DNA from 3 places in the Rhizobium sp. B230/85 genome. Region 1 is predicted to be linked to each of the others. Evidence: predicted binding sites of a transcription regulator. Region 1 holds the regulator's gene; each other region holds the start of a gene.

Region 1 (9,980 bases):
GTATTTCTCGGCCTCGCCGAGCGTTCGCGCGCTACTGTCAACGCCGTTGCCAAGCTTGGACGGATGCCTGCCCGCACGCAACACGCCGTGCCGTGGCCGAAGCGCGCTGCCCTTTCGCTCAACGGGTGGCGAATCGCAACCGCGGGGATGATTGCCGAAGAGGCCGCCCACGGTCGCGCAATGCTGTTTGCGCCCGTCTACATCGGCTGCGGAGCCATAATCTGGTTCGAGCTTCCGGGCAATCCGCCGGTGACGGGCATTGCGGCGGTCTTCCTGGTGCTCGCCGCCGTCTGCCTCCTGAAACACAATCTGAGCCCAACGTTGCGGCATCTGGCGTTCGCAGCGGCGCTGGGCCTGCTCGGCATGCTTCTCGCTGAATGGGAGACATGGCGAGCGTCGACGATCATGCTGGACTCGCCCGTGACTACCACCATCACCGGTCAGGTTCAGCGCCGCGAAGTGGACGACAAAGGGCGGTGGCGCTACGTGCTGGATCTGCTGGCGACAGACGCGCCTGTCGTTCGGCGGCCACCGGAGCAGATATCCCTTCTCGTGCGCGGCCAGGATGTACCGTTCGAACTCGGAGATGTGGTTGAGGGCAGGGCCCGGTTGAGCCCGCCAGCCGGCCCGGCGCTGCCCGGCCTCCACGATTTTGCCTTCACTGCCTATTTCGAAGGCACCGGTGCCAACGGTTTCTTCTACGGTACGCCGCAACTGATGATGGCCAGCGTCGACGACACCAGCGAGCGAACGACGCTCCAAAGGACCGACCGCTGGCTGACTGGGCTGCGCGGCCATATCGGCGACCGAATCCGCTCGATCCTGCCCGGCGACACCGGCGCCTTCGCGGCTTCGCTGGTCAACGACGAACGTCGGGCGATTTCGCCTGAAACGACGGATGCCCTAAGAGTGTCCGGCCTCGCTCATATCATTGCCATCTCGGGACTGAATATGGCTTTGTCGGCCGGTATCTTCTATGTCGGCCTCCGGCATGCACTGAGCCTGTTTCCCGGATTGGCGCAGGCTTTTCCGACCAAGAAAATTGCAGCCGTCGGTGCGCTGATCACCGTCACCGCCTATTATTTCATTTCCGGCTTCGGTGTATCGGCCGAACGGGCCTTCATCATGATGGCGATCATGCTGGTCGCGGTGCTGTTCGACAGACCATCCTTCAGCCTGCGCAATGTCGCCCTTTCGGCTATCGCCATTCTAGTGCTCTCGCCGTCGCAGATCCTCGGCCCGAGTTTCCAGATGTCCTATGCGGCGACCATCGCCCTTGTATCCGGCTATTCGCTATGGAAGCGACGTCCGCCCCGCGAGCGGCGGTTTGCTGCTTTCCGGGCACCGATGCCGGTGCGGGCGGTCAGCCGCTTCTTCACCGGCATCGCCATGACGTCGTTCATCGGCGGCGCGTCGACGGCAATCTTCTCGATCGAACACTTTCACCGGCTGGCGACCTATGGCCTCGTTGCCAATCTCGCCGCCATGCCGGTGGTGTCATTCATCGTCATGCCGGTCGGCATGCTTGCCATGCTGATGATGCCCTTCGGCCTCGACGGCGTGTTCTGGCTTGTCACCGGTTGGGGACTTGATATCGTCATGGTCATCGCAAAGACGGTGGCTGCATGGGGCGGCAATGTGCCCTTCGCGCGCCTGCCTAGCGGACTTTTCCCGACCATCATTGCCGGCTTCATGCTGATGACGGTGCTGCGAACGCCCATGCGCCATGCCGGCGCGTTGCTGATTGCGGCCTCGGTGACTTTTGCCGCCTTCCAACCGTCTCTCCAGAAATCGGAACTGCTGATTTCGGAGGATGGCGAACTGGTCGCCATGTTCCGGCAGGGGAGACTCGAGCGCAATCGTGAGCGCCCCCCGGATTTCATCTATCAGCAATGGCAGCGAGCCCTGCCGGTGTCAGAGGATACGCCGCCGCAAATGCTGCCGCCGGACAACTCGACCCCGCCCCATTCCGTTCGTGGCCGCCCCTCGACCCGTATGGATGCGGAGCATCAGGCCACATTGCGATCAGCAATGGAAACTGCTCTGGACAATGCGGTCGACGGCGGGTTTGCCTGCCATGGTCGCGATTGGTGCGTTGCCATGCTCGAGACGGGCGCGATGCTGGTGACTATCTCCGATGCGGCTTATCTGGGGCCGGCCTGCGATACCGCCGACATTGTCATCACGCCGGTCAAACTTCGCCTTGATCTCTGTCGGTCCGGTGCAGTGCTCTACACCGGCGCATCGCTACGCAAAACAGGTTCCATCGAGGTCAACTTGATATCTCCTGAGCCAAAGTTCATCACCGCGTTCAGCGCCCTTGACCGTCCATGGGAGAGGCATCGAGCCTATGACTGGCGAAAGCCGGCCTTCACCGGTACCGATGCCACGTCACCGGTCAGTGATACCGGCGGATAAGTCCGACAAGTCGCCCCTGGATCTTTACCCTGTCCGGGCCGAAGATGCGGGTCTCGTAAGCCGGATTGGCTGCCTCGAGTGCAATGGAGGCACCCTTGCGCCTAAAGCGCTTGAGCGTTGCTTCCTCGTCATCGACGAGGGCGACAATAATGTCGCCGGGGCTCGCCGTACTGGCATTGCGGATGATGACCGTATCGCCGTCGAAGATGCCGGCCTCGATCATCGAATCGCCTCGCACTTCGAGCGCGTAATGCTCGCCGGCGCCGACCATATCGGCGGGGACCATGATGTCGTGGGTGTTGTTCTGGATCGCGGCGATGGGAACACCGGCGGCGATGCGGCCCATGACCGGCAGCGAGACGGAGCCGCTGCGGTCGTCGACTGCGGGCTTTGTCGGCGCTGCGGCGACCGCCGGCGTCTTGCCAAGGCTGCCTTCGATGACGCTCGGCGAAAAGCCGCGCCGTGGCTGCGCATTCGGGTTATAGGCCTCGGGAAGCTTGATGACCTCGATGGCACGCGCCCGGTTCGGCAGGCGGCGAATGAAGCCGCGTTCCTCCAGTGCCGTGATCAGCCTATGGATACCTGATTTCGACGCCAGATCCAGCGCGTCCTTCATTTCATCGAAAGAAGGCGGCACGCCGGACTCTTTCATTCGTTCGTGAATGAAGAGAAGCAGTTCCTGTTGCTTGCGCGTCAACATCGTTTTTCGTGCTCCAAGTGCGAAACAAAGCCAGAACGGACACTATATGTTCCATATGTGTTCCGCAAGTGACTAAATCTTTGTGAACGCCGTTGGAATAATCGCATTTTTGGAAGATCATGTCGCGCTGCCGTCGCTGACGGCTTCGCAGGGTGGAGACAAACCATGACAGCAGCCTATCCAATCGACCATCTGGTCCTGCCGACCTGCGATATAGCCTCTGCGCGCCAGCGGCTGAGCAAGCTTGGCTTCACTGTCGCTGCCGATGCACGGCATCCCTTTGGTACTGAAAATGCTTGCGTTTTCTTCGCCGACAAGACCTATCTCGAGCCACTCGGCATTGCCAGTCTCTCGGAGTGCGAGGCGTCGGCGCTGGCCGGCAATGTCTTCGTCGCGCGCGACCAGGCTTTCCGGTTTCGCGTCGGCGACGATGGTTTTTCCTCCATTGCCTTCGCAACCGGCAATGCTGAAAGCGACCAGCAGCGCTTTCGCGACCGCGGGGTCTCGGCCGGCAAGATCCTCGAGTTCGAAAGGCCGATGCGCATGCCGGACGGGTCCGAATCGATTGCCGGCTTTCGCCTTGCTTTCGCCGCAGATTTGCGTGCCCCGGATTTCTTCGTTTTCACCTGCGAGCGCATTAATGCGATGCCGACGGATCGCAGCGCGCTGGAGAGGCATCCGAACGGCGTTCTCGGCATTTCGCGCATTGTGCTGTCCTGCGCCAGCCCGGAGGCGTTTTCCGGGCTCATCAGCCAAGTTGGCAATGGTGCCGCAATCGCTCCGCATTCCTTTGGCATCACAGCATCGGCAGCCAATGTGGAAATCGACATCTTGAGCGGCGAGGGGATGGAGGCCTTCTATGAGGCGGCGCCATCCGGTGAAGATGCGGGCCTGCGGGGGCGGGCAATCGTCTTTGCGGTTCGCGATCTTTCCGTGACAGAAGCGCATTTGGCTGGTAACGGCGTGACCTACACACGCAAGAGCAACACTATTCTGGTGAAGGCCGCTCCCGGGCAGGGGGCATTGTTTGCCTTCGAGGAGACAGCATGAGCCATTCGACAAATTCGGACGTGGTCGCCGGCGAAGGCCCCGGCAAGGTCACTTTCTCCAACAGCAAGCGCCTCTCGCTGATTGCCGGTCCCTGCCAGATGGAGAGCCGCGATCATGCCTTCACGATAGCCGGCAAGCTCAAGGAACTCTGCGCCTCGCTTGGCATCGGGCTCGTCTACAAGTCGTCCTTCGACAAGGCCAACCGCACATCCCTGTCCGCCCAGCGTGGCCTTGGGCTGGAAGCGGCTCTGGAGATCTTCGGCGAGCTGAAGAAGGAATACGGTTTCCCGGTGCTCACCGACATCCACACGGAGGAGCAGTGCGCCCTTGTCGCCAAGACCGTGGATGTCCTGCAGATCCCGGCCTTCCTGTCACGCCAGACCGATCTTCTGGTCGCTGCCGCCAGGACCGGCCGCATCATCAACGTCAAGAAGGGTCAGTTCCTCGCCCCCTGGGACATGAAGAACGTGCTGGCCAAGCTTAACGACAGCGGTAACCCGAACATCCTGCTCTGTGAACGCGGCGCATCCTTCGGCTACAACACGCTGGTCTCCGACATGCGCTCGCTGCCGATCATGGCGGCGATGGGCGCTCCGGTGATCTTCGATGCTACCCACTCCGTGCAGCAGCCCGGCGGCCAGGGCGGGTCCTCCGGGGGCCAGCGCGAATTCGTGGAAACCCTTGCCCGCGCGGCCGTTGCCGTCGGCGTCGCCGGCGTGTTTATCGAAACCCACGAGGACCCCGACCATGCGCCGTCCGATGGCCCCAACATGGTGCATCTGAAAGATATGCCGAAGCTGCTCGAAAAGCTGCTGGCATTCGACGCCATCGCCAAGGCCTAGCATCTGCGGGAGCGTTCAACAGGCTGACATGATCTTGGTTTAGTCGGCTATGACGTTCCCTCATTCGAAGCGCGTGATGGCATTGTAATTGTCACGCCTTCGATTTAGAGATTTCAATCGATTATAACCAGCGAGCAGGAACCAGCCATGACCGCAATCACCGACATTATCGCCCGCGAGATTCTCGACAGCCGCGGCAACCCGACTGTCGAAGTCGACGTATATCTGGAAGACGGCAGCATGGGTCGCGCCGCAGTCCCGTCGGGCGCCTCGACAGGTGCCCACGAGGCAGTCGAATTGCGCGATGGTGGCTCGCGTTACCACGGCAAGGGCGTCGAAAAGGCTGTAGAAGCCGTCGATACCGAGATTTTTGAGGCCATCGGCGGTCTCGATGCTGAAAACCAGATCCAGATCGACAACCTGATGATCGAGCTGGATGGCACGGCCAACAAGTCCCGCCTCGGCGCCAACGCCATCCTCGGCGTATCGCTCGCCGTCGCCAAGGCCGCCGCCCAGAGCGCCGACCTGCCGCTCTATCGCTATGTCGGCGGCGCCTATGCCAGCCTTCTGCCTGTGCCGATGATGAACATCATCAACGGCGGTGCCCATGCCGACAACCCGATCGACTTCCAGGAATTCATGATTCTCCCCGTCGGTGCAGAAACCTTCTCCGATGCCGTCCGCATGGGCTCCGAAGTTTTTCACGTGCTGAAGAAGGAACTGTCGGCCCAGGGTCACAACACCAATGTCGGCGACGAAGGCGGTTTCGCACCGGGCCTGAAAAGCGCGCCGGAAGCCCTGGACTTCATCATGAAGTCGATCGAGAAGGCCGGCTATCGTCCCGGCGAAGACATCTACCTCGGCCTCGATTGTGCTGCGACAGAGTTCTTCAAGGACGGCAAGTACGTTCTCGAAGGCGAAGGTCGCACGCTGGAGCCGGGCGCCATGGCTGAATACCTTGCCGAACTCGCTGCCAAGTACCCGATCCTGTCGATCGAAGACGGCATGTCCGAAGACGATTGGGAAGGCTGGAAGACGCTGACAGAGCTGGCCGGCAAGACCACCCAGCTGGTCGGCGACGATCTGTTCGTTACCAATTCCTCGCGCCTTCGCGACGGTATCAAGATGGGCGTTGCCAACTCGATCCTCGTCAAGGTCAACCAGATCGGCACGCTGACCGAAACGCTCGACGCCGTCGAAACGGCCCACAAGGCCGGCTATACAGCCGTCATGTCGCACCGCTCTGGCGAAACCGAGGATTCGACGATTGCCGATCTCGCGGTCGCCACCAACTGCGGTCAGATCAAGACCGGCTCGCTGTCGCGCTCGGACCGTCTTGCCAAGTACAACCAGCTGATCCGCATCGAGGAAATGCTCGGTCCGCAGGCCCGCTACGCCGGCACGTCCATCCTGCGCGGCTGATACCAGACGCATTCGCTTTTCTACCAACCGCGCCTTCGGGCGCGGTTTTTTAGTCGATTTCGCAACACGGTCAACGGACGGTTAATCTCTGCCGTCTAGTGTCGCTCACACGGGTACAGCGTATGGGCAAACGGCATGTGGACAAAATATCATAAGAAGAAGCGGCTTGGTCACCTGGTGCTTCCAGCCATCACCGTCGCCTTCGTATCCTATTTCGGCTACCACTGCGTCCATGGCGATTACGGCCTGCGGGCGACCGAAGTATTCGAGCAACAGCGACTGGCCCGCTCCAAGGATCTGGCCGATCTCGTTGCCAAGCGACAGCACCTCGAAAAGGAGGTTGCCCTGCTCAGCGACGGATCGCTCGACAAGGACATGCTTGATGAAAAGGCCCGTTACCAGCTCGATTATTCCAAGGCCGACGAAATCGTCATCTTCAACAAATAGCGCGATTAACTGAATTTCAGTTAATCGGAGATTTTATTTATTTTTCAGTGACTTATATCGAATACTAGCCATGCGTTTATGGCATTGCTGCATCTGTTAATCTTCCCTATGTTACGCGTCACCATTGATCGATGCTTATCACACAGGGGAGGGTTGAATGGCGCCGAAAATCGCGTCCGTTTCCAACCGGAAAACGTCCAAGTCAGCACGTGTTGAAACCAACGGCGGTCCTATAGCCGATTTCGATCGCGACGAAGAGCTGAAAGCCTACCGCGAAATGCTGCTCATCCGGCGCTTCGAGGAAAAGGCCGGACAGTTGTACGGCATGGGGTTCATCGGCGGATTCTGTCACCTCTACATCGGCCAGGAAGCTGTCGTCGTCGGCATGCAGATGGCCCAGAAGGAAGGCGATCAGGTCATTACGGCCTATCGCGACCACGGCCACATGCTCGCTTGCGGCATGGAAGCGCGTGGTGTCATGGCCGAGCTGACTGGTCGCAGCAGCGGCTATTCGCACGGCAAGGGCGGCTCGATGCACATGTTCTCGAAAGAGAAGCATTTCTACGGCGGTCACGGTATCGTCGGTGCGCAGGTTTCGCTCGGCACCGGGCTCGCTTTCGCCAACAAATACCGTGGTAATGACAGCGTCTCGGTCGCCTATTTCGGCGACGGTGCGGCCAACCAGGGCCAGGTCTACGAGAGCTTCAACATGGCTGCTCTCTGGAAGCTGCCGATCGTCTATATCATCGAGAACAACCACTACGCCATGGGCACGTCCTCTGCCCGCGCGACGGCGCAGTCCAACTACTCGCTGCGCGGTTCGGGCTTCGGCATTCCCGGCATGCAGGTCGATGGCATGGATGTGCGCGCTGTCAAGGCGGCAGCCGACGAGGCGCTCCAGCATTGCCGTTCCGGCAAGGGCCCGATCATTCTCGAAATGCTGACCTACCGCTATCGCGGCCATTCGATGTCCGACCCGGCGAAGTATCGCTCCAAGGACGAAGTGCAGAAGATGCGCTCAGAACATGATCCGATCGAGCAGGTGCGCTTGCGCCTGGTCGGAAAAGGCTGGGCATCCGAAGACGATCTGAAGGCGATCGACAAGGATGTTCGCGATATCGTTGCCGACAGTGCCGATTTCGCCCAGTCCGAGCCGGAGCCGGATGCATCCGCGCTCTACACAGACATTCTGCTCTGATCGGGGAGGGAACACATGCCTATCGATATCCTGATGCCCGCCCTCTCTCCGACGATGGAAGAAGGCACACTGTCCAAATGGCTGAAGAAGGAAGGTGACAAGGTCACTTCCGGCGACGTCATTGCCGAAATCGAAACCGACAAGGCGACGATGGAAGTCGAAGCCGTCGACGAAGGCACGATCGGCAAGCTCCTGGTCGCCGAAGGCACCCAGGGCGTGAAGGTCAACGCCAAAATCGCGATCCTGCTTGCCGAGGGCGAAAGCGCCGACGCCATGAACGCTGGTGCGGACACCGAAAAGGCTGCAGCCCCCAAGGCCGATGCCGATACGCCGGCTGCGGCCAGCAACGACGCCGGCGGCAAGGCCCGCCAATCCGCCGATGAGCCGACGGCCCGCGCCGACAGCAAGGTGCCGGCCCAGCCAAAGGCTCATATCGCTGCCGATCCGGACATCCCGGCCGGCACCGAAATGGTCTCGACGACCGTACGCGACGCACTCCGCGACGCCATGGCCGAAGAAATGCGCGCTGACGATAACGTCTTTGTCATGGGCGAGGAAGTGGCCGAGTACCAGGGCGCGTACAAGGTGACGCAAGGGCTGCTGCAGGAATTCGGCGCCCGCCGCGTTATCGATACCCCGATCACCGAGCACGGCTTTGCCGGTATCGGCGTCGGTGCCGCCATGTCCGGTCTGAAGCCGATCGTCGAGTTCATGACGTTCAACTTCGCCATGCAGGCCATCGACCAGATCATCAACTCGGCTGCCAAGACGCTCTATATGTCCGGCGGCCAGATGGGTGCGCCGATCGTCTTCCGTGGCCCGAATGGTGCGGCTGCCCGCGTCGGTGCCCAGCATAGCCAGGATTATTCTGCCTGGTACAGCCAGATCCCTGGCCTCAAGGTCGTCATGCCGTACACGGCAGCCGACGCCAAGGGCCTGCTGAAGGCTGCGATTCGCGATCCGAACCCGGTGGTCTTCCTCGAGAACGAAATCCTCTATGGCCAGCATTTCGACGTGCCGAAGATGGATAACTTCGTTCTGCCGATCGGCAAGGCCCGTATCCACCGCACCGGCAAGGATGTGACGATCGTCTCGTTCGGCATCGGCATGACCTACGCGGTCAAGGCTGTCGCCGAACTCGAACAGCTCGGCATCGACGTCGAGCTGATCGATCTGCGCACGCTGCGTCCCATGGACCTGCCGACCGTCATCGAATCGGTGAAGAAGACCGGTCGCCTGGTCACCGTCGAGGAAGGCTATCCGCAGAACTCGGTCGGCACCGAAATCGCCACCCGCGTCATGCAGCAGGCTTTCGACTATCTCGATGCGCCGATCCTGACGATCGCCGGCAAGGACGTTCCGATGCCCTACGCCGCCAATCTCGAAAAGCTGGCCCTTCCGAACGTCGGCGAAGTCGTCGATGCGGTGAAAGCCGTCTGCTACAAATAAGGGGAAGGTCTTTCGATGCCTATCAACATCACCATGCCCGCCCTGTCGCCGACCATGGAAGAGGGTACGCTCTCCAAGTGGCTGGTCAAGGAAGGCGATCAGGTCAAGTCCGGCGACGTGCTGGCCGAGATTGAAACCGACAAGGCCACCATGGAAGTCGAGGCAATCGACGAGGGCACCGTTGCCAAGCTCGTCGTTGCCGCCGGTACCCAGGGCGTCAAGGTCAACGCGCTGATCGCCGTACTGGCCGCCGATGGCGAGGACGTCGGTGCTGCTGCGAGCGGTGCGGGGTCCGCAGCCCCGGCTGCAGCGTCCGCGCCGAAGTCGGAAGCTGCACCTGCCGCCAAGCCTGAGGAAGCCGTCAAGGCGGATGCGCCGGCCGTCGCGGCCGCAGCACCTGCTGCGCCGAAGGCCGCTCCTGCAGCTGCCAGCGGCGCCCGGACCTTCTCGTCGC
Region 2 (9,980 bases), 580 kb from region 1:
CTGGCGCAGATGCAGACGGATGTGCGCGAGGCCAAAGAAAAATACAAGAACCCGCAGGAACAGGCCTTCGTTGTTGGCGTGATCCGCAGCGAAGTTGCAGAGGGTCTGATACAACCGCTTGCGTTGCACTTCGAAGAGGCCGGTCAACACGATCAGGCGGTGAAGGTGTTCGCCCGACTGCCTGTACAGCAGTCAGCGATGATGCTCAGCGACATTGCTGAAAAGGGCATTTATGGCATGGAGTTCCTTCAGCAGTCGTTTGCCGAATTTATGGAGGTTCACCGTGAAGATGCCTTCTACGATACCGACAGAAGCAAGGCACTGACTTGGTATCTCGAAAAATATGATGGCAGCGAGGCGGGGCCGGGCCTCGAACGTGAGGCCGAGGCGATCGACATGGCTGGCGAGATCTGGCCCAACCCTGTAGCGCGGCAGGCCGCTGAAAAGGCACTAAAGACGCTTGCCGATAGGGCTAATGAAGATCGTCGGGCGAAGCAGAGCGCGCTTGATCGAGCACGCCTAAGGTTGGGGGCGTTCGAAAAACGCAGGCGGGGTTGCGAGATCCCTGACACCGCGCTCACGGAAATGCTTGCCAATGCTGGCGGCTATGATTTTGCTGAGCAGCGCAGCGAGATGTTGATCGACTACCTGAGCTATCTGGATACAGACAAGAACGGCGAAAGCCGCGGGGATTGCATTATTCATTAAGGCGGCGGCGCAATTAAGACGCAGCGATCACGCCCAGCCCTCAGGTGCCGTGTCGTCCTACATTTTGCCACACCGCTTCAATATTAGGTCCTGATTGCGCCAGATCGTTGGATATCGTATCCCGGATATATCGTCGAGATCTTGGATTACCTAAGGCTAACGGCGAAGCAGGACGGTTTGCGGAATTCGTTGGACGCAGAGCTAAATAGCTATTCTTCGAATTCGTAAAATGTCCCCAACGGGCCGACATCCGCCACGGGGTTACTCGCCACAGCGCGCTTTCGCCCTCACACCCTCTCCACAAACCCGTCCAGCACCCGCTTCTGCCCGGCCCTGTCGAATTCGATGGTCAGCTTGTTACCTTCGATAGCTGAAATATTGCCGTTGCCGAACTTGATGTGGAAGATGCGCTCGCCGACTGTGAAGCGCGAGGGCGTGTCGGTGGTCGACTTTGCCACCAGTTCGCCGTCGATGGTGCGCGCCTTCGGGCCGCTTTCGCCGTAGCCGATGCGCTCGACCGCGTGGCCGGAGCGCGAGCCCCAGTTGTCGCGCGTTGCATCGGTCTTGTTGGCCTGGGCGCGTTTCCAGCCCGGCGTGCCGTAGCTGTTGGAGAATGGCTCGGCCTTGTCGAAGCGTGACTGGCCGTAGGCGCTGCGCCCATAGCCGCCGTAGGATTGCTCGGTCTCGGCGACGGACACGTGGGTATTCGGCAACTCGTCGAGGAAGCGGGAGGGCAGGGTGGATTGCCAGAGGCCGTGGATGCGGCGGTTCGAGACGAACCAGATGTGGCAGAGGCGTTTTGCCCGCGTCAGGCCGACATAGGCAAGCCGGCGTTCCTCTTCTAGGCCCGCCCGTCCGCTCTCGTCGAGCGAGCGCTGGTGGGGAAACAGGCCTTCTTCCCAGCCGGGCAGGAAGACCGTCTTGAATTCCAGCCCCTTGGCGGAATGCAGCGTCATGATCGAGACAGCATCGAGGTTCTCGTTGTTTTCGGCGTCCATGACCAGCGAGACGTGTTCGAGGAAGCCGCGCATGCTCTCGAAGCTGTCCATCGAGCGGATCAGTTCTTTCAGGTTGTCGAGGCGGCCCGGCGCTTCAGCCGACTTGTCGTTCTTCCACATGTCGGTGTAGCCGGATTCCTCAAGGATCTGCTCGGCAAGCTGCGTGTGGGGTGCGTTTTCGAGCCGTTCCTGCCAGCGGCGGACGGACATCACGACGTCGTACAAAGCCTTGCGCGGCTTCGGCTTCATCTCGTCGGTTTCGATGATGTCGGCTGCCGCGGCCAGCATGGGTATATTGCGGGCGCGGGCATAGTCGTGCAGGGCGCGCACGGTCGTGTCGCCAAGACCGCGTTTCGGCGTGTTGACGATGCGCTCGAAGGCGAGGTCGTCGGCCGGCTGGCAGACGAGGCGGAAATAGGCCATGGCATCGCGGATTTCCATGCGCTCGTAGAAGCGTGGGCCGCCGATGACGCGGTAGTTGAGGCCGAGCGTGACGAAGCGGTCTTCGAACTCGCGCATCTGGAACGAGGCGCGCACGAGGATCGCCATGTCGTTCAGCGCGTGGCCGCCGCGCTGCAGCTGCTCGATCTCTTCGCCCAGCGCCCGGGCTTCCTCTTCCGAGTCCCAGGCGGCGTGAACCTGAACCTTGGCGTCTTCTGGATCGCTGCGGTCGGTGAAAAGCGTCTTGCCGAGCCGGCCTTCGTTGTGGGCGATCAGATGGGCAGCGGCGCCGAGGATGTGCTCGGTCGAGCGGTAATTGCGCTCGAGCTTGATCACCTTGGCGCCCGGAAAATCCTTCTCGAAGCGCAGGATGTTGTCGACCTCGGCGCCGCGCCAGCCGTAGATCGACTGGTCGTCGTCGCCGACGCAGCAGACATTCTGCATCTCGCCTTTCGGCCGTTGTGCGAGCAGCCGCAGCCACATGTACTGGGCGGTGTTGGTGTCCTGGTACTCGTCGACGAGGATATAGCGGAAGCGCTGGTGATAATCCTTCAGCACATCCGGGTTTTGGCGGAACATGGTGATCGGATGCAGCAGCAGGTCGCCGAAATCGCAGGCGTTCAGCGTCTTCAGCCGCGCCTGGTAGGCAGCGTAGAGTTCGCGGCCCTTGCCGTTGGCAAAAGCACGGGCATCGCCCTCGGCAATATCGGGCGGTGTCAGGCCCTTGTTCTTCCAGCCGTCGATCATGCCGGCGAACTGCTTTGCCGGCCAGCGCTTGTCGTCGAGGCCCTCGGCCTGGATGATCTGCTTGATCAGGCGAACGACGTCGTCGGTATCGAGGATGGAGAAATCCGATGTCAGGCCGACCAGTTCCGCGTGACGGCGGAGCAGCTTGACGCCGATCGAGTGGAAGGTGCCGAGCCATGGCATGCCTTCGACGGCGCCACCGACGAGCAGCGCAACACGCTCCTTCATCTCGCGCGCCGCCTTGTTGGTGAAGGTCACCGACAGGATCTGGCTGGGGAAGGCGCGGTTGGTCGACAGGATATGGGCGATACGGGTGGTGAGCACACGGGTCTTGCCGGTGCCGGCGCCGGCCAGTACCAGCAGCGGCCCCTCCAGCGTCTCGACAGCCTCTGTCTGCTCGGCGTTGAGGCCGGCGAGGTAATCCGGCACGCGGCCGACATCGCGCGCTGCCATGGCGCGCGCGGCAATGCCGCCAGCAGCCTGCGGGCGGGCTGCAGCCGGCTCGTGGCGCCTTGGCTCGGCGTGCTCGGGCTCTTCGTCGAAGAAGGGAATGTCGTCGTGTCCTATCGTCATGTCGCGTAATGTAGTGATTCGGATTCGAAAGGCCAGAAAAGATGTTCTGCTTTCATTCCCTTATTGCCATCCCGCCCGCTATCGGAGCCGCCCCAGCGCGCGATTCGGAGACGGCAGGGCGCGGTGACCTGTCGTCGCCCGCGCGGCAATGTCCCCGCGCATCGACTACGGCCTATGGTTCGCAACGACGCTCATGGGGCAAATCTGTGCGTTGACAAGGGGCTGTCATTATTTTTCATGATATTGCCGCAATCCTTGATACACGTCTCGTCATCGAAGCAGAGGCCCTCGTCCATGATCAAGAAATTCGTCCTACTCGCCGTCTCGGCTGCCTTCCTGAATGCCTGCACGACCACCGATCCCTACACGGGCGAGCAGAAGGTTTCGAACACTGCGGGTGGCGCTGCCATCGGCGCGGGGCTCGGGGCGATTGCGGGCCTTGCCGTCGGCGGCTCACCTGTCGGACGGCGCAATGCGGCGCTGATCGGAGCAGGCATCGGCGCTCTCGCCGGCGGTTCTATCGGCAATTACATGGACCAGCAGGAATCGGAACTGCGCCAGCAGCTGCAGGGCACCGGCGTTTCCGTCACGCGCACTGGCGACCGTATCATTCTCAACATGCCGTCGGCGATCACCTTCGATACCGACCAGTATTACGTAAAGCCGGAGTTCGACCAGACGCTGAACTCGGTGGCAATCGTTCTGCGCAAGTTCAACAAAACGCTGATCGACGTCAACGGCCATACGGATTCGACCGGCAGCATGCAGCATAACCAGGAGCTCTCGGAGCGTCGCGCAGACTCGGTTGCCGGCTATCTCGGCACCCAGGGCATCGATCCGCGCCGCGTCTCCGCCGTCGGCTTCGGCCCGACACAGCCGGTCGCCAGCAACGCGTCGGAAGCCGGCCGCGCGCAGAACCGTCGCGTCGAAATCCAGATAGCGCCGATCACCCAGAACGGCTGATTGCCGATGTAGGGCGTGCGCAGGCAGGACCCGCGCCGCCCCTGACGGGCTGAACTCATCCTGCTGTAGATCAGAGGTCCTGTGCGCGCGCGAGCAAATCCGCCCAGCGTTTGACGTAACCGTTGACGACGGGCGGGTGCAGGCGTGCAGAGATCAGCTTTTGCTCAAGGCTATGCACATCGAAGGCTTCCAGAGGGGTGTCCCTCGGATAGAGCTTGAGCGTGTAGGTAAACATCTCCTCCCAGCTCCGCCGGACCCCGACGGATTCATCGTCCAGATGCGGGCGATAGCGGGTGACGAGCTCATCGAGGGTCATGGCCTGTGCTCCCGGATACTACCGTTTGCGCCCACGGCCCGAGGCTTGTCCGGACTCCTTGGCCAGGTCTGCAAATCCTGGCGGCTTGCTTTTGATCCACGCCACGAAAGTCTGCACAGCCGGATCCTCGAGAATGGCCTCGATCGTGCTGAACTTCTTGGCGAGTTGGCTATCCGTGAAGATTGCATGGATCTGGTTGTGGCAGACGCGGTGCAGGCAGACGGTTTCCTTGCCGCCCTTGCTCTTCGGGACGAGATGGTGGGCGTCCTTCTGATCGTCCGGGATCACGCGCTCGCAGAGCGGGCAAATCGTTGGCTCCGGCTCCGCGTTCGATGATTCAAAGTCGTCTCTGTTCTTGCGGGCCATATATCCTCGGTCAATTTTTCGAGCTGGTGCTGTCGTGCATTCGTATCGTTTCGATCGATGCAGGCGTCTCCCGCAGATATCGCTTCTGACGGAATGGAGCAACGATCTTGCGCAGTCGTCTCAGCCTCGCATTTGCGACGCACTATACCTTGCCTATGACAGCCTGACGTGCTCGGCCAGAAAATCCAGCAAAGCACGAACCCGCGCTGGGACTGGGCCGCCTTCGCCGATATAGACGGCGTGGAACGCCTCGATGTCGCCGGGGTTGCAGTCATCGAGCACGACGACCAGGCGTCCAGCGGCCAGATCGTTTAGGATCGTAAAGCTTGCCAGACGCGCGAGGCCGCCGCCGGCCAGGCAAAGATGTCGCATGGCCTCGCCATCGCTCGCCTCGAGCGTGTTGACCAGCTTTTTCGTGACGCTCTTGCCGTCCACCATCAACGGCCAGCCGGCAACGGCACGCCGATAGGAAAAGGCGATCTTCCGGTGGCTGTCGAGATCGGCTGGCGTGCGCGGCGTGCCATGCTCCTGAAGATAGTCCGGCGTGGCGACGATCGCCATCGACGTGCCACCAAGCTTGCGCGCGACCAGCTGCGAACTCTTCATCGGACCAGCCCGTATCGCCACATCTGCATTTTCGGCCATGAGGTCGACGACCGCGTCGGTAACGGTAATCTCGAGTGTGACTTCGGGATAAAGCCGCAGAAATTGCGGGATGAGTGGCGCAAGGACATGATTGGCAAAAGACGCGCTCGTGTTGATGCGTATGCGGCCGATCGCCAATTCTCCGACCGAGGCGTTGCGTTCCGCCTCGGCAATGTCGGCAAGTATCCGGACGCTGCTGTCGTAGAAGAGGCTGCCTTCCGTTGTCAGCTGCAGCGTGCGAGTGGAGCGATTGAGCAGTCTGGTACCGAGCCGCCCCTCAAGCCGCGTCATGAGCTTGCTGACTGCCGACGGGGTGAGGCGGCTGGCGCGGGCGGCAGCCGAAAATCCGCCGAGATCAACCACCCGGACAAAGATCTCCATTTCGCCGGAACGGTTTACGTCGGTCTTGCTCACTGTGAATTCAACTCATGAATGCTGATCGTTGCGGCAGTCTAGTTCACATCGTCGTTGCAATCTACCTTTGACGAAACGCAAGGAGACGACCATGGACTACAGATATCTCGGCCGATCCGGCCTGAAAGTTCCCGCCTTGAGCTTTGGCGCGGCGACGTTTGGCGGCAGCGGCCCGCTGTTCGGTGCCTGGGGGACGACTGGCGTCGTCGAAGCCCGCCGCCTCATCGACATCTGCCTGGAAGCTGGCCTCAACCTGTTCGACACGGCGGACGTCTATTCGGCGGGTGCCTCGGAGGAAGTGCTGGGGCAGGCGATCCGTGGCCGCCGCGACAGCGTGCTGATATCGACAAAGATGGCGCTGCCGATGGGCGACGGACCGAACGATGCCGGCACCTCGCGCTCGCGGTTGATCCGCACGACAGAAGATGCGTTGCGCCGGCTCGGCACGGATTACATCGACCTGCTGCAGCTCCACGCATTCGATGCCCATACGCCGGTGGAGGAGGTGCTGTCGACGCTGGACGATCTCATCTCATCGGGCAAGGTCCGCTATGTCGGCGCCTCGAACTTTGCCGGATGGGAGCTGATGAAATCGCTGGCGGCAGCCGACCGGGGCGGCCATCCTCGTTATGTCGCGCACCAGGTCTATTACTCGCTGGTTGGCCGCGACTACGAATGGGAGCTGATGCCGCTCGGCGCAGACCAGGGTGTCGGTGCGCTCGTCTGGAGCCCGCTCGGCTGGGGGCGGCTGACAGGCAAGATCCGCCGTGGCCAGCCTTTGCCGGAAGGCAGCAGGCTTCACCAGACGGCAGAGTTCGGACCGCCCGTTGATGACGACAAGCTTTTCGACATCGTCGATGTCCTCGACGGGATCGCCGAGGAAACCGGGCGTTCGGTGCCTCAGATCGCAATCAACTGGCTGCTCAGCCGGCCAACTGTTTCAAGCGTCATCATCGGGGCGCGAAACGAGGAACAGCTCCGGCAAAACCTCGGTGCTGTCGGCTGGAGCCTGACCACCGAGCAGATTGCCCGCCTCGATGCGGCAAGTGCTCTCGCAGCGCCTTATCCCTACTATCCATACCGCCGGCAGGAGGGGTTTGCGCGGCTCAATCCGCCGATGCTGCCTTAGGCTGTCTGCTCACAGCATCCCCAGAAACTGCTTCAGTTCCAGCGTTTTGGGGTTGCTGAAGAACTCCGCGGGAGGGCCTATTTCGTGGACTCGGCCTTCGTGCATGAAGACGACGCGCGAGCAGACGTCGCGGGCGAACTTCATCTCGTGGGTGACCATCAGTAGCGTCATGCCTTCGGATGCGAGTTCGCGGACCACGGCCAGCACTTCCGACACGAGCTCCGGGTCGAGCGCCGAGGTGATCTCGTCGCAGAGCAGCGCGATCGGCTGCATCGCCAGCGCCCGGGCGATGGCGACGCGCTGCTGCTGGCCGCCGGATAGCTCGTCGGGATAGGCATCGAACTTGTGGGCGAGGCCGACGCGTTCAAGCATCTTTCGGGCCATGGCTTCTGCGTCGGCCTTCGACGTCTTTCGCACCACCGTCTGCGACAGCATGACATTGCGGCCGGCTGTCAGGTGCGGAAAGAGATTGAACTGCTGGAAGATCATGCCGACCTTCAGCCGCAGCGCCTTCAGATGCAATTCGTCCGGCAGGAACTGGGCACCGGCGACGGAGATCGATCCGTCATCGATAAGTTCCAGGCCGTTGATGCAGCGCAAGAGGGTGGATTTCCCCGACCCGCTCTTGCCGATGATGGCGATGACCTCGCCGGGTTCGACGTCGATATTGATGCCCTTCAGAACTTCGTTGGTGCCGAAGCTCTTGCGCACTTCAGTGATTTCGATGAGCGACATTGAGCTTCCTTTCCAGGATCTGGCTGCTCTTCGACAGAGGCCAGCAGAGGGCAAAATAGATGAGGGCGACGAAACCGTAGACGGTGAACGGCTCGAAGGTGGCATTGGTAATGGCGGTGCCGGCCTTCGACAGTTCGACGAAGCCGATGATCGATGTCAGCGCCGTGCATTTCACCACCTGCACGGAAAAGCCGACGGTCGGCGGCACCGCGACGCGCAGCGCCTGCGGCAGGATCACGTGGCGCATCTGCTGGGCGTATCCCATGCCGAGGCTGGCGGATGCCTCCCACTGGCCCTTGACGACGGACTCGACGCAACCGCGCCAGATTTCAGTTAGGAAAGCGGCCGACCAGAGGATGAGCGCGACGCCGGCTGCAAGCCATGCCGGGACATCGATGCCGAACAGGCCCATGCCGAAGAAGGCGAGGAACAGCTGCATCAACAGCGGGGTGCCCTGGAACAGTTCGACGTAATATTTGACGAAGATCCGCGCCATCCGCCGCTTGCCGGTGCGCAGATAGAGCAGCACCATGCCGAGCAGGCCGCCGCCGACGAAAGAGACCAGCGACAGGAGGATGGTCCAGCGGGTGGCGTAGAGAAGGTTGCGGACGATATCCCAGGTGGTGAACTGGATCATCGGATGCTCCTGCGCGGAAAGAGGATGCGGCCGAGGCCAGACAGGAGCTGGCGCAGGATGATTGCCAGCAGCAGGTAGATGGTCGTCGAGACGAAATAGGCCTCGAAGGCGCGGAACGAGCGGGACTGGATGAAATTTGCGGCAAAGGTCAGGTCTTCGGCGGCGATCTGTGAGACGACGGCGGAGCCGAGCATGACGATGATGATCTGCGACGACAGGGCTGGCCAGATGCGCTGCAGCGACGGGACGAGGATCACATGCCAGAATGTCTGGAACGGCGTCATCGCAAGGCTGGCGCCCGCCTCGAACTGGCCGCGCGGTGTCGCCTGGATGCCGGCCCGGATGATCTCGCAACCATAGGCGCCGAGATTGATGACCATGGCGAAATTGGCTGCCTGCATTTCCCCGAGCTTGATGCCGATGCCGGGCAGGCCGAAGAAGATGAAGAACAGCTGGACGATGAAGGGCGTGTTGCGGATCAACTCGACATAGGGAACGACGATGGGCCTCAGCCAGCGGGGGCCGAGCGAGCGGGCCCATGCGCAGGCGATAGCGAGCGCGATGCCGAAGACCGCGCCGACGGCGGTCAGTTCCAGCGTGATGCCGACGCCCTTGATCAGCATGGGGTAGTATTCGCCAAGCCAGGCGAAGTCGAAATGGTAGTGCATCCAGGTTCCTCCGCTTCCGGTCGGGAGGCCGACGCCGCAGGGGCGCCAGCCTTAATCAGGGAGCGGTCAGAGGTCTGCCGGGATGTCCTGGTGCAGCCATTTCTGGGTGATCTTGTTCATCGATCCATCGGCCCTGCCAGCCGCGATGATCTCGTTGATCTTGCCCTTGAGGGCGTCCTCGTTCTTGTTGAGGCCGATATAGCAGGGCGACTTGTTCATCAGGAACTTCAGTTCCGGACGGTTCGGCGGGTTCTTTTCGAGGATCGCAGCGGCAATGACGTTGCCTGTCACGATGACCTGGACCTGGCCCGAAAGGAAGGCCGAGATCGTGCCATTATTGTCCTCGAAGCGCTTGATGATGGCATCCGGCGGGGCGATCTTCGTCAGGGCGAGGTCCTCGATGGCGCCGCGGGCCACGGCAACCGTCTTGCCCGAGAGATCGGCAGCGGACGTGATCTTCAGGTCGGCTGGGGCAAAGGCGCCGTTGAAGAAGGGCGCATAGGCGGAGGTGAAGTCGATGACCTTCTCGCGATCCGGGTTCTTTCCGAGGCTGGAGATGACGATGTCGGCCTTGTTGGTCTGCAGGTAGGGGATGCGGTTGGGCAGCGTCACCGGCACCAGTTCCGCCTTGACGCCCAGC
Region 3 (9,980 bases), 770 kb from region 1:
GAAGAAGGCGCCATGGCAGAGCGCCGTCACGACGCGGGCAATCATCATGATCCAGTAGTCGGGAGCAAGCGCACACATCACGTTGCCGAGGATGAATACGCCCATCAGCATGATAAGTGCGGAGCGGCGGCGCAGGTGCGCTGTGGCGACGGCCATGATCGGTGCGCCGATTGCAACCGCCAGCGCGTAGCCGGTCACCAGCCAGCCGGCCTGTGGAATGGTCACCGCGAGGTCGCTGGCGACGTCGGGCAGGAGGCCAAGCACCACGAACTCCGTCGTGCCGATCGCAAAAGCGCTCAGCCCGAGGATGAATAGGGCTAAAGGCATTCTAGAGTTCCTTTTGAAGCGACGCGAGGAACTCGGCGATGATGGCCTCGTTACGTCGGTAGAAGACCCATTGGCCAAGCCGCTTGGTAGTCACCAGATCGGCGCGGTGCAGAGTGCCGAGATGGGCCGAGACTGTCGATTGGGAGAGGCCGCAGCGCTCAAACTGGCCTGCGCAGACCCCGAGTTCAAGCGGGTGATCCTGCGTCGCGAAATGCTTTTCCGGCTCTTTCAGCCAGCTGAGAATTTCCAGCCGGGTGGGGTGAGCCAGCGCTTTCAGAATTTCATCTCTGTCCATGATCCAGACCTGCATCGTGTTGAGACGATATGTATATCGGCTGGACACGATGCAATAGGACGGCGCGATCACATGGGCGTGATCGAGAAAGGCTAAAAAATAGGCAAAAAAAGAGGGCCACCGGTAAACCGGGGCCCTATAGGTATGAAGGTTAAAAACCTCCAGAGGGGAACAGCTTCTGCGGTGGAACTGGGAGGTAAAAGCCACCATGTGCATCAGCTGTGGGCAATATGTCTTCAATTTGTGCAGGTGGCAATGTTTTTTTGTGCACGGCAGCTATGCGTTTGTGCGTCGCAGCGACAAATCCGGAAAATTGGCAAAAAAAGAGGGCCGCCGGTCGAAACCAGGGCCCTGTAGGTATGAAGGTCAAAAACCTCCAGAGGGGAACAGCTTCTGCGGTGGAACTGGGAGGAAAAGCCACCGTATGCATCAGCTATAATCGATATGGTCGTAAAATGGGCAGGCATCAATGACTGTTTGTGCATATCGGCCATGTGGCAGGCACATGGCTCGTTAGCGCGGCTAATGATTTTGCCCTTTGCTAGAAGTTCCAGTTCCGAGCCTTGGCGACGATGAAGTCCCTGAAGACCTTGAGCTTCGCTGCGTTCTTCATTTCGTCCGGATAGGCAAAGTAAGTGTCGAAGGATGGCACGTCGGCGTTCAGCGACAACTGGATCAGGCCAGGGTCGCGGCCGACGATGTAATCCGGCAGCACGGCAATGCCGATGCCGAGCAGGCAGGCACGCTTGATCGAGGTCTGGCTGTTGATCTGCAGGTGCGACAATCGTTTGTTATCGGACGAGCGCCCGGCGACTTCCAGCCAGTTGATATCGAGCAGGTATTGCGGAGCGGGTTCGCCGAACGAGATGATCCTGTGATCGTCGAGATCGTCGACGGACTGCGGCTCGCCGTGGCGGTTGATGTAGGAGGGGGCGGCGTAGACGTGCATATGGACGGTGAACAGCTTGCGCTGGATCAGGTCCGATTGCTGCGGCTGTCGAAGACGGATGGCGCAGTCGGCGTGGCGCATGTTGACGTCCAGCTCCTCGTTGTCGAGGATCAGCTGGATCTGCATGTCAGGATAAAGCTGCAGGAACTCCTGAATCTTGTCCGTCAGCCAGCCTTGGCCAAGGCCGACGGTCGTGGTGACGCGCAGCTTGCCGCTTGGCTTGTCGGTGGTCTCCGTCAGCTGCATCTTGACGGTTTCGAGCTTCAACAGCACGTCATGGGCGGTTCGATAGAGCAGTTCGCCCTGCTCGGTGAGGATGAGGCCACGGGCATGGCGGTGGAACAGCTTGATGCCGACGTCCTGCTCGAGGGCGCTGACCTGGCGGCTGATGGCGGATTGGGACAGATGCAGCTTGTCTGCCGCATGGGTGAACGATCCGGCTTCGGCAGCCGCGTGAAAAATTCGCAGCTTGTCCCAATCCAATGGCATTCCGCTCCCCCTCATTGGCTGCTTCACTCCGCAGCCATCGCGACCGGCATAAGCCCGGTCAAGTAGCGCTCTGCCTCCAGCGCCGCCATGCATCCCATGCCGGCAGCGGTGATCGCCTGGCGGAACGTATCGTCGGTCACGTCGCCGGCGGCATAGATGCCTTCCACGTCGGTGGCAGTCGAATCAGGGGCCGTCCAGAGATAGCCGTTGTCCTTGAGCTTCAATTTGCCCTTGAAGAGTTCGGTCGCGGGCGCATGGCCGATGGCGACGAAGACGCCATCAATCGCCATGTCGGTGACAGTGCCAGCCTTGATGTCGCGCAGCCTGACGCCCGACACCGATGGCGGCATTGGCGGTTTGGCTGGCGTGCCGGTGATTTCGGCGATTTCCGAATTCCAGAGAACCTTGACGTTGGGCTTCTCGAACAGCCGCTCCTGAAGGATTTTCTCGGCGCGGAAGAAATCGCGACGATGAACCACTGTCACCGAGCGGGTGATGTTCGAAAGATAAAGCGCCTCCTCGACGGCCGAATTGCCGCCGCCAACGACGATGACGTCCTTGTTGCGATAGAAGAAGCCGTCGCAGGTAGCGCAGGCGGAAACGCCGAACCCCTGGAAATGCTGCTCGCTTTCGATGCCGAGCCATTTGGCCTTTGCACCGGTGGCGATGATCAGCGTATCGGCGGTCCATACGGTGCCGGAATCGGTGCTGAGGACGAAGGGGCGGCGCGATGTGTCGACCTCGGTGACGAGATCGTTGACGATCTCCGTGCCGACGTGCTTGGCCTGCTGCAGCATCTGCTCCATCAGCCAGGGGCCCTGGATCGGATCGGCAAAGCCCGGATAGTTTTCGACATCGGTGGTGATCATCAGCTGGCCACCCTGTTCCATGCCGGCGATCAGCACCGGCTTCAGCATGGCGCGGGCAGCGTAGACTGCAGCCGTATAGCCGGCGGGGCCGGAACCGATGATGAGCACCTTCGTGTGGCGGGCAGACATGAGGGAAGTCCTTTCAATGGCAGCGATGGGATGGTGGCCCTGCCTGCTAGCGGCATTGCCGTCGATCTTTCCCATGCGCTGCCTCATTTATGATTGTCGCATGCATTTATTCAAGGGCAGCCTTGCATTACCAACAGGGCAAATGGCCAACGGGCAAGATTCAGGCGTGCGCGGGAAACATTGTTGCGAATTTCTGCTCTTTATATAGAAGGTGCGACGGAGGAATTAAAGAAAGGCATGACCGTGCTGCGGGCAGAACTTGACGCCATCGACATAAAAATTCTTCGCGAACTGCAGCAGGACGGCCGCATGACCAATGTCGAGCTCGCCGACCGAGTCGGAATATCGGCGCCGCCCTGTCTCCGGCGGGTGCGCAAGCTCGAGGAAGCAGGCATCATCGAGGGTTACCATGCGATGCTCAACAGCCCGCGGCTCGGCTTCGATCTTGTCGCCTTCTGCATGGTCGGGCTGAAGCACCAGTCGGAAACCAATCTTAAGGCATTTGCCGCCACCACGCTGCAATGGCCGCTGGTGCGCCAGGCGTGGATGGTATCCGGAGACAGCGATTTCCTGCTGCATTGCGTCGCCCAGAACCTCACCGCTTTCCAGGATTTCGTCATCGAGGTTTTGACGGCCAACGAGCATGTGGACACCGTCCGCACCATGCTCACCATCCGCCAGGTCAAGAAGCTGGGATTGGTGGAACTCTAGGCATGTCCGATCGCCCCTGGCACCGTTCACTGATCAAGACGGGCACGCGCCTGCTGCTCGGCAGCGCGCGCGCGCATTTCCAGGATGCGTTTCCGGGCCTGTCCGTCGCACGGGCAACCGTGGATGCGCCGGGTGAGGTTCGCTATCGTGGCGCTGCTGTCGCGGCGCTGTCGAGCGCCTCTATCCTCCGAAGCCGCTCCAGCGACACGGTGGCGATCGTCGGCTCCGGCCCCTCGATAGCCGGTAACGATCTCTCCCGTCTGCCGCCGCAAACTGCCATTCTGCTGAACGGGGCCATCAGCCTGTCCGGCCAGCCGGTCGCAGACGCGCTGGCCGTTGCCGTCGAGGACGAGCGGTTCATCTGGCGACACTTCGATCTCCTGAAACAGCGGGTGAAGGACGATACGCCCTGCCTGTTTTCCGTCGAGGTGTTGCGGGCTATTTGCGAGATAGACTTGGGGTTCCTGCGCGACCGGATCATCGTGCTGATCGATGATATCCGTAAACCCTACGGTGCAAGGCGGCGGCGGTACGATACGATCCAGGCCTTCGATTTCATTCGCAGGGATGCGGCGGTCAATGCCGGCCTTTCGTTCGACCCGGATCGCGGGGTTTTTCGTGGTGGCTCGGTTGCCGTGTCTGCCCTGCAGTTTGCTCTCTATTGTGAACCGAAGACAGTCGGGCTGTTCGGCATCGACATATCCAACGCCCATCAGCCGCGCTTCTACGAGACCACTGGCGAAACCGCTTCATCCGGCATTGCGGACGCGGAAGCCCGCATCGTTGCACATTTCGTGCTTGCCAGGGCGGTTGCGGCTGAGCGGGGCATCGAGATCGTCAATTATTCGCCGGTGTCGGCACTGGCCGGTGCCGGCTTCGGCTATGACGACCGTTTTTCGCCCAGCAGGCCTGCATAGACGGCGGCGATAGCGGTGGCTTCCTTTTCCAGCGCAAAATTGCTGCGAACATGGACGACAGCGTTCTGGCCCTGGCGGCGGGCCTCGTCGGGATCGGCCAGATAGGTTTCGATGGCTGCCGTGAGGGCAGGGCCGTCGCCCGCCGGAGCGACCATGCCGGTCTCGCCCGGCACGATCATCTCGGCATAGGCACCGGCATCGGAGGCGACGACCGCCGTCTGCGAGGCCATGGCTTCCAGCGGCGTAAGGCCGAAACCCTCATTGCGCGAAGGCGCCACGTAGAGCGTTGCGCGGCGATACCAGGGGCGGATGTCGTTGACTTCTCCCATGAAGCGGATGCGATCCGACAGGCCGGCGTCAGCGACGGCCTTGGTCAAACCGTCGGCAAACACCTTATGCTCCGGTGTCACACGGCCACAGACGATCGCTACCCAATCGGGATGGTTGGGCAGCAGCTCAATCATTGCCTGAACGAAAAGATCTGTGCCTTTCTGGTGGCGCACGCGGCCGAAGCAGCCGATCAGGTATCGGCCGGGGAGGTCCGTCGCGGCCATGCGGTCGGCCGGCCCTTCCGGCGGATGGAACAGTTTTAGGTCGACACCATGCTGGATGACAGTGTGGGGCACCTGCAGGAAGCTGCCGGAACGGGTGCTGGTGGCGATGACGGCGTGCATGCGGCGAATCAGAAAACGCGTGTAAGCCGAATGGCGCCGTTGCGCTGCCGATGTGAACAGCAGCTTGATCGGCATGCGCAACACAGCCCGCAACAAGAGGCCAAACAGCATTTCATTGTTGCGGCGGGCATGCCAGACGCGAACCTTGTATCGGCGTGGCCGCACCCAGAGGCTCGGCAACTGGCTCCAGCCAAGTTTCGGCAGGTGCGGCGGCAAGCCTGGGCCGAGCGTTACGATGCGGGTGCCGAGCGCGACCTGCTTGGGAATGAGCTGCACGATGGTCGAGGTGACCCCCGACAATCGCCGCTTGAAATTCGGCGCGACGATCTCGGTCTCGCGCAGGTCTGCTGCCACCGGGCTCAGCCCCAGGTGATGGAGAGAATTTCGTAGGCTTTGGAACCGCCGGGGGCATTGACCTCGATGGAATCGCCGACTTCCTTGCCGATCAGCGCACGTGCGATGGGCGAAGATATGGAGATGCGGCCGGCCTTCACGTCGGCTTCCTGGTCGCCGACGATCTGGTAGGTCTTCTGTTCCTCGGTGTCCTCATCCACCAGTTTGACGCGGGCGCCAAACTTGACTGTGGTGCCGGACATTTTCGACAGGTCGATGACTTCGGCACGAGCCACAAGATCCTCGACTTCGCCGATGCGACCTTCGTTGTGGCTCTGGGCTTCCTTGGCGGCATGATACTCCGCATTTTCCGACAGATCGCCGTGGGCGCGAGCCTCGGAAATTGCCTCGATGATCCGCGGCCGTTCCTGCTGCTGGCGCCAGCGCAGTTCTTCCTGCAAATTGGCGAAGCCGCTCTGCGTCATCGGTACCTTGTCAACCATGTCTCTGTCCTTCAGTCCTATGTCGTAGCTGCCGACACAAAAGAAAACAGGTCCCGAAGGAAAACTTCGGAACCGTGCAATAGCCGCTATATGGGGCACTTATAACAGAATACGACCGCCGATTTCCAGAGAATTCGCACCGCAACGGTGCAAGTGCATGTGGTTCTTTTCGTTAGCCTGCTTACTTTATCGACAATCCGAAGCGGTCCGTCTTGACGATTAGTGATAGAACATATAGTGAACATGATATGAAAAAGTCGCTGAACGATCGTCTAGCCATTCTTTCCGATGCCGCCAAGTATGATGCGTCCTGTGCCTCCAGCGGTACCTCGACGCGCAGTTCGGCGAAGTCCGGCGGATTGGGGTCAACGGAAGGCTCCGGCATCTGCCATTCCTATGCGCCGGACGGAAGATGCATTTCGCTTCTGAAAATCCTGATGACCAACTTTTGCATCTATGACTGCGCCTATTGCGTCAACCGATCTTCAAGCAACGTCGAGAGAGCCCGGTTTACGGTCGAGGAGGTCGTCTGGCTGACGATGGAATTCTACCGGCGCAATTACATCGAGGGCCTGTTCCTGTCCTCCGGCATCATCCGCTCCTCCGACCACACGATGGAAGAGATGGTCCGGATCGCACGTGAACTGCGGACCACGCATAATTTTCGGGGCTACATCCATCTCAAATCCATTCCGGAGGCGTCGCCGAAGCTGATCGAGGAGGCGGGGCTTTATGCCGACCGCCTGTCTCTTAACATCGAGCTTCCGACCGATGTCGGCATCACCCGTCTGGCGCCGGAAAAGAAGCCTGCCGGCATCCGCCAGGCGATGGGTGCGCTGCGGCTGAAGATCGAGGAAGCCAGCGATCCGACGCTACAGAGCAAGAAGCGCAAGCGCTTCGCGCCGGCCGGCCAGAGCACTCAGATGATCGTCGGCGCCGACGATGCGAACGATGCAACCATTCTCGGGACCAGCGCACGGCTTTACGGTAGCTACGGGATGAGGCGGGTCTACTATTCGGCATTCAGCCCGATCCCCGATTCGTCGAAGAACCTGCCGCTGATCAAGCCGCCGCTGATGCGCGAGCATCGCCTTTACCAGGCGGACTGGCTGTATCGATTTTACGGCTTTGGGATCGCCGAGATTACCGGCCAACAGGCGGGTGGCATGCTGGATCTCGATCTCGATCCGAAACTGGCCTGGGCGCTTGGCAACCGAAACGCATTCCCGGTCGACATTAACTCCGCTGAGCGCGAGACGCTGCTGCGGGTGCCGGGGCTCGGCACGAAGACGGTCAAGGCCATTCTGTCGGCCCGTGGTTTTTGCCGGCTTCGGATCGAGGACCTCGCGCGCCTCGGAGTGTCCGTGAAGAAGGTGCAGGCTTTCATCGTTGCCGAGGGCTGGAGCCCGCGAAAGCTGGCCGACCGGCAGGATCTTCGTGCCATGTTTGCGCCCAAGCCCGTACAGTTGACGCTGCTCTGATGGGTTCGGCAGCGATGCGTCGTGTAACGCTGAAGGGTAGGGGTGACTTGGCCGAATGGCGCGACGTGGCGCGGCGGCTGCTTGCGGAAGGTGTGTTGCCCGAGGCCATCGACTGGCACGAGGCCACGTTGGGCGGAGACCTGTTTGGCACTGCTGGCGAGCGCCTGTTGCTGGAGCCGACGGAGCTTCCATCAGGTTGCGAGGCGGGCGTCAGGCCTGCAGGCTCATCACCCGTTTCCGTGCCTCCAGCCTTCATCAGCTTGGCGGAGGCCGTGATCTGTCATTCTGATCCCGGTCGTTTTGCGCTGCTTTACCGCATCCTGTTTCGTCTTTGCAGCGACCGCCATCTGCTCGGCATGGTCTCGGATGTCGATGTTCACCGGGCGCTGATGCTGCAGAAGTCTGTCCGTCGGGACTGTCACAAGATGACCGCCTTTGTGCGATTCAAGGAGGTGGATACCGCGCTGGCATTGCCGCGGCGGCGCTTCGTTGCCTGGTTCGAGCCGGACCATCATATCGTCGCCCGCAGCGCGCCGTTCTTTCAGCGCCGGTTTAACGACATGGACTGGCTGATCGCCACGCCGCGCGGCTCGGCCGCCTGGGACGGCACCCAATTGACGATCTCCGATCTGCCGGTTGAAAAACCATCGCTGACAGACGAGGCGGACACGCTGTGGCGCACCTATTTCAGCAATATCTTCAATCCTGCACGATTGAAGGTGAAGGCCATGCAGGCCGAGATGCCGAAAAAATATTGGAAAAACCTGCCGGAGGCCGATCTCATTCCCGGTCTCATCGCCGGCGCCGAGGCCAGCGTGCTGGCGATGGCAAGGCGCGCGGCAACCGAGCCGCTGCCGTTTCACCAGAGGCTGCAGGCGGCGGCAGCTGCCGAGCAAATGCCCGTATCGGCGGCGCCAGCGGGCAGCATGGAAGGGCTGCGGGAGGCGGCCCGCCAATGCACCCGCTGCGAGTTGCACTGCCACGCCACGCAAACGGTGTTCGGTGAGGGGCCTGTCGACGCATCGGTGATGGTGGTTGGCGAGCAGCCGGGCGATCACGAGGATCTTGCAGGCCGCCCGTTCGTTGGCCCGGCCGGCAAGGTCTTCAACCAGGCGATCGACGATGCCGGCATAGACCGGACGACGCTCTACGTGACCAATGCCGTCAAGCATTTCAAATACGAACTGCGGGGCAAGCGGCGCATCCACCAGAAGCCGACGATGGGCGAGGTCCGCCACTGCCGCTGGTGGCTCGACGGAGAGCGTGCGCTGATCCGCCCGAAACTGACCGTGGCACTCGGCGCTACGGCGCTGTTCGCGCTAACCGACAGCCGGGAGAAGCTCGAGGATATGAGGGGCCGTCCGGTTCCGCTGGCAGATGGCAGCAAACTGTTTGTTACCGTCCATCCGTCCTATCTGCTGCGCATTCCCGACGCGGGGCGCAAGGCTGAGGAACTGGCGCGGTTTCAAGCGGAGATTCGTTCTATAAGGGCCCTCATGACGTGATGGAGGCTGGTCCGCGTTCCACGCCATAGCGGGATGGAAAATTCAGCGGTGCATATGGACCATCCATAGGTCGCCCCTCTTTTCGCTCGATGACTGATTGATGGATGATCGCGCCGTCCGGAATGAGACGATGATCGCAAAACGGTATGTAAATGCCTTTTGTATTTCCGCGTCTTTTCCAGGAAGTCTCCGGCACGCGGCGAGGGACGCATTCGAGGACCTTCCACATGGCTGTCATCGAGTCGTGCATTTTCGCCAAGGGATCCAGTTTGACGTAAACCTCCTTCGGATCGTCTCCGAGGACTATTTTGTCAATCGTTGGCTGGCTGTAATCCAGCCCAGTAGGCATAGTTTCGCGGATCATCCATTCGAGCGGTATTTTGATAATTGCGCTCTCTTTTTCCGGGTATCCGCCACCGACGTCGCCATGCACGCCCGTGAACCAGACTTCCTTGGAATTCTGCATCTCGGGGTTCGCAGGCCGGAATGGACCACCCCAATATTCCTGGCCGGCGGCCCAGGGCATCGGATTGAACATCGTTCGACGCTCGTCAATCGCCAATGCCTGTCGCACCCATTCGACACTGGGGTTGGTATTGGTAAAAGGCAGGGTTTTAAGCTGCGGCATCCATTTTCCCGACTCGATGATCGAGGCTACGGTGTCGAAGAGGCCCAGTAATTTGATCTTGGGCCTGTAGGTCTTCAATGTCCGTTCGTAGAGACGCATGCTGGTGAACGCAGATGGGGCATCGTCCGTCGCGCGTTCGGCGGGCGTACAGACTGTCTGCTCGATGTCGG

Evidence for each region. Region 1 encodes LexA, which represses DNA repair genes until DNA is damaged. Its sites were predicted from a motif close to TGTTCNNNNTGTGTTCNG; they were not measured.
Region 2: the regulator LexA is predicted to act here: its motif matches at 3,510-3,527, upstream of J5289_RS13065 (ATP-dependent helicase).
Region 3: the regulator LexA is predicted to act here: its motif matches at 6,423-6,440, upstream of J5289_RS13915 (putative DNA modification/repair radical SAM protein).

The regions. Positions count from the first base shown of each region.
Region 1 is NZ_CP072156.1:2,105,828-2,115,807, forward strand. Features, by position in the region: gene J5289_RS10275 (ComEC/Rec2 family competence protein) at 1-2,418, shown strand, start outside; gene lexA (transcriptional repressor LexA) at 2,399-3,118, opposite strand; gene J5289_RS10285 (VOC family protein) at 3,284-4,168, shown strand; gene kdsA (3-deoxy-8-phosphooctulonate synthase) at 4,165-5,010, shown strand; gene eno (phosphopyruvate hydratase) at 5,158-6,432, shown strand; gene J5289_RS10300 (septum formation initiator family protein) at 6,568-6,879, shown strand; gene pdhA (pyruvate dehydrogenase (acetyl-transferring) E1 component subunit alpha) at 7,037-8,077, shown strand; gene J5289_RS10310 (pyruvate dehydrogenase complex E1 component subunit beta) at 8,093-9,526, shown strand; gene J5289_RS10315 (pyruvate dehydrogenase complex dihydrolipoamide acetyltransferase) at 9,542-9,980, shown strand, end outside.
Region 2 is NZ_CP072156.1:2,686,173-2,696,152, reverse strand. Features, by position in the region: gene J5289_RS13070 (hypothetical protein) at 1-708, shown strand, start outside; gene J5289_RS13065 (ATP-dependent helicase) at 996-3,467, opposite strand; gene J5289_RS13060 (OmpA family protein) at 3,762-4,430, shown strand; gene J5289_RS13055 (hypothetical protein) at 4,501-4,746, opposite strand; gene J5289_RS13050 (HNH endonuclease) at 4,765-5,112, opposite strand; gene J5289_RS13045 (LysR family transcriptional regulator) at 5,266-6,171, opposite strand; gene J5289_RS13040 (aldo/keto reductase) at 6,263-7,300, shown strand; gene J5289_RS13035 (amino acid ABC transporter ATP-binding protein) at 7,310-8,035, opposite strand; gene J5289_RS13030 (amino acid ABC transporter permease) at 8,013-8,672, opposite strand; gene J5289_RS13025 (amino acid ABC transporter permease) at 8,669-9,340, opposite strand; gene J5289_RS13020 (transporter substrate-binding domain-containing protein) at 9,407-9,980, opposite strand, start outside.
Region 3 is NZ_CP072156.1:2,879,181-2,889,160, reverse strand. Features, by position in the region: gene J5289_RS13955 (MFS transporter) at 1-327, opposite strand, end outside; gene J5289_RS13950 (helix-turn-helix transcriptional regulator) at 329-622, opposite strand; gene J5289_RS13945 (LysR family transcriptional regulator VtlR) at 1,164-2,060, opposite strand; gene trxB (thioredoxin-disulfide reductase) at 2,084-3,058, opposite strand; gene J5289_RS13935 (Lrp/AsnC family transcriptional regulator) at 3,302-3,769, shown strand; gene J5289_RS13930 (glycosyl transferase) at 3,772-4,686, shown strand; gene J5289_RS13925 (glycosyltransferase family 4 protein) at 4,650-5,702, opposite strand; gene greA (transcription elongation factor GreA) at 5,720-6,196, opposite strand; gene J5289_RS13915 (putative DNA modification/repair radical SAM protein) at 6,445-7,677, shown strand; gene J5289_RS13910 (UdgX family uracil-DNA binding protein) at 7,692-9,182, shown strand; gene J5289_RS13905 (DUF2235 domain-containing protein) at 9,172-9,980, opposite strand, start outside.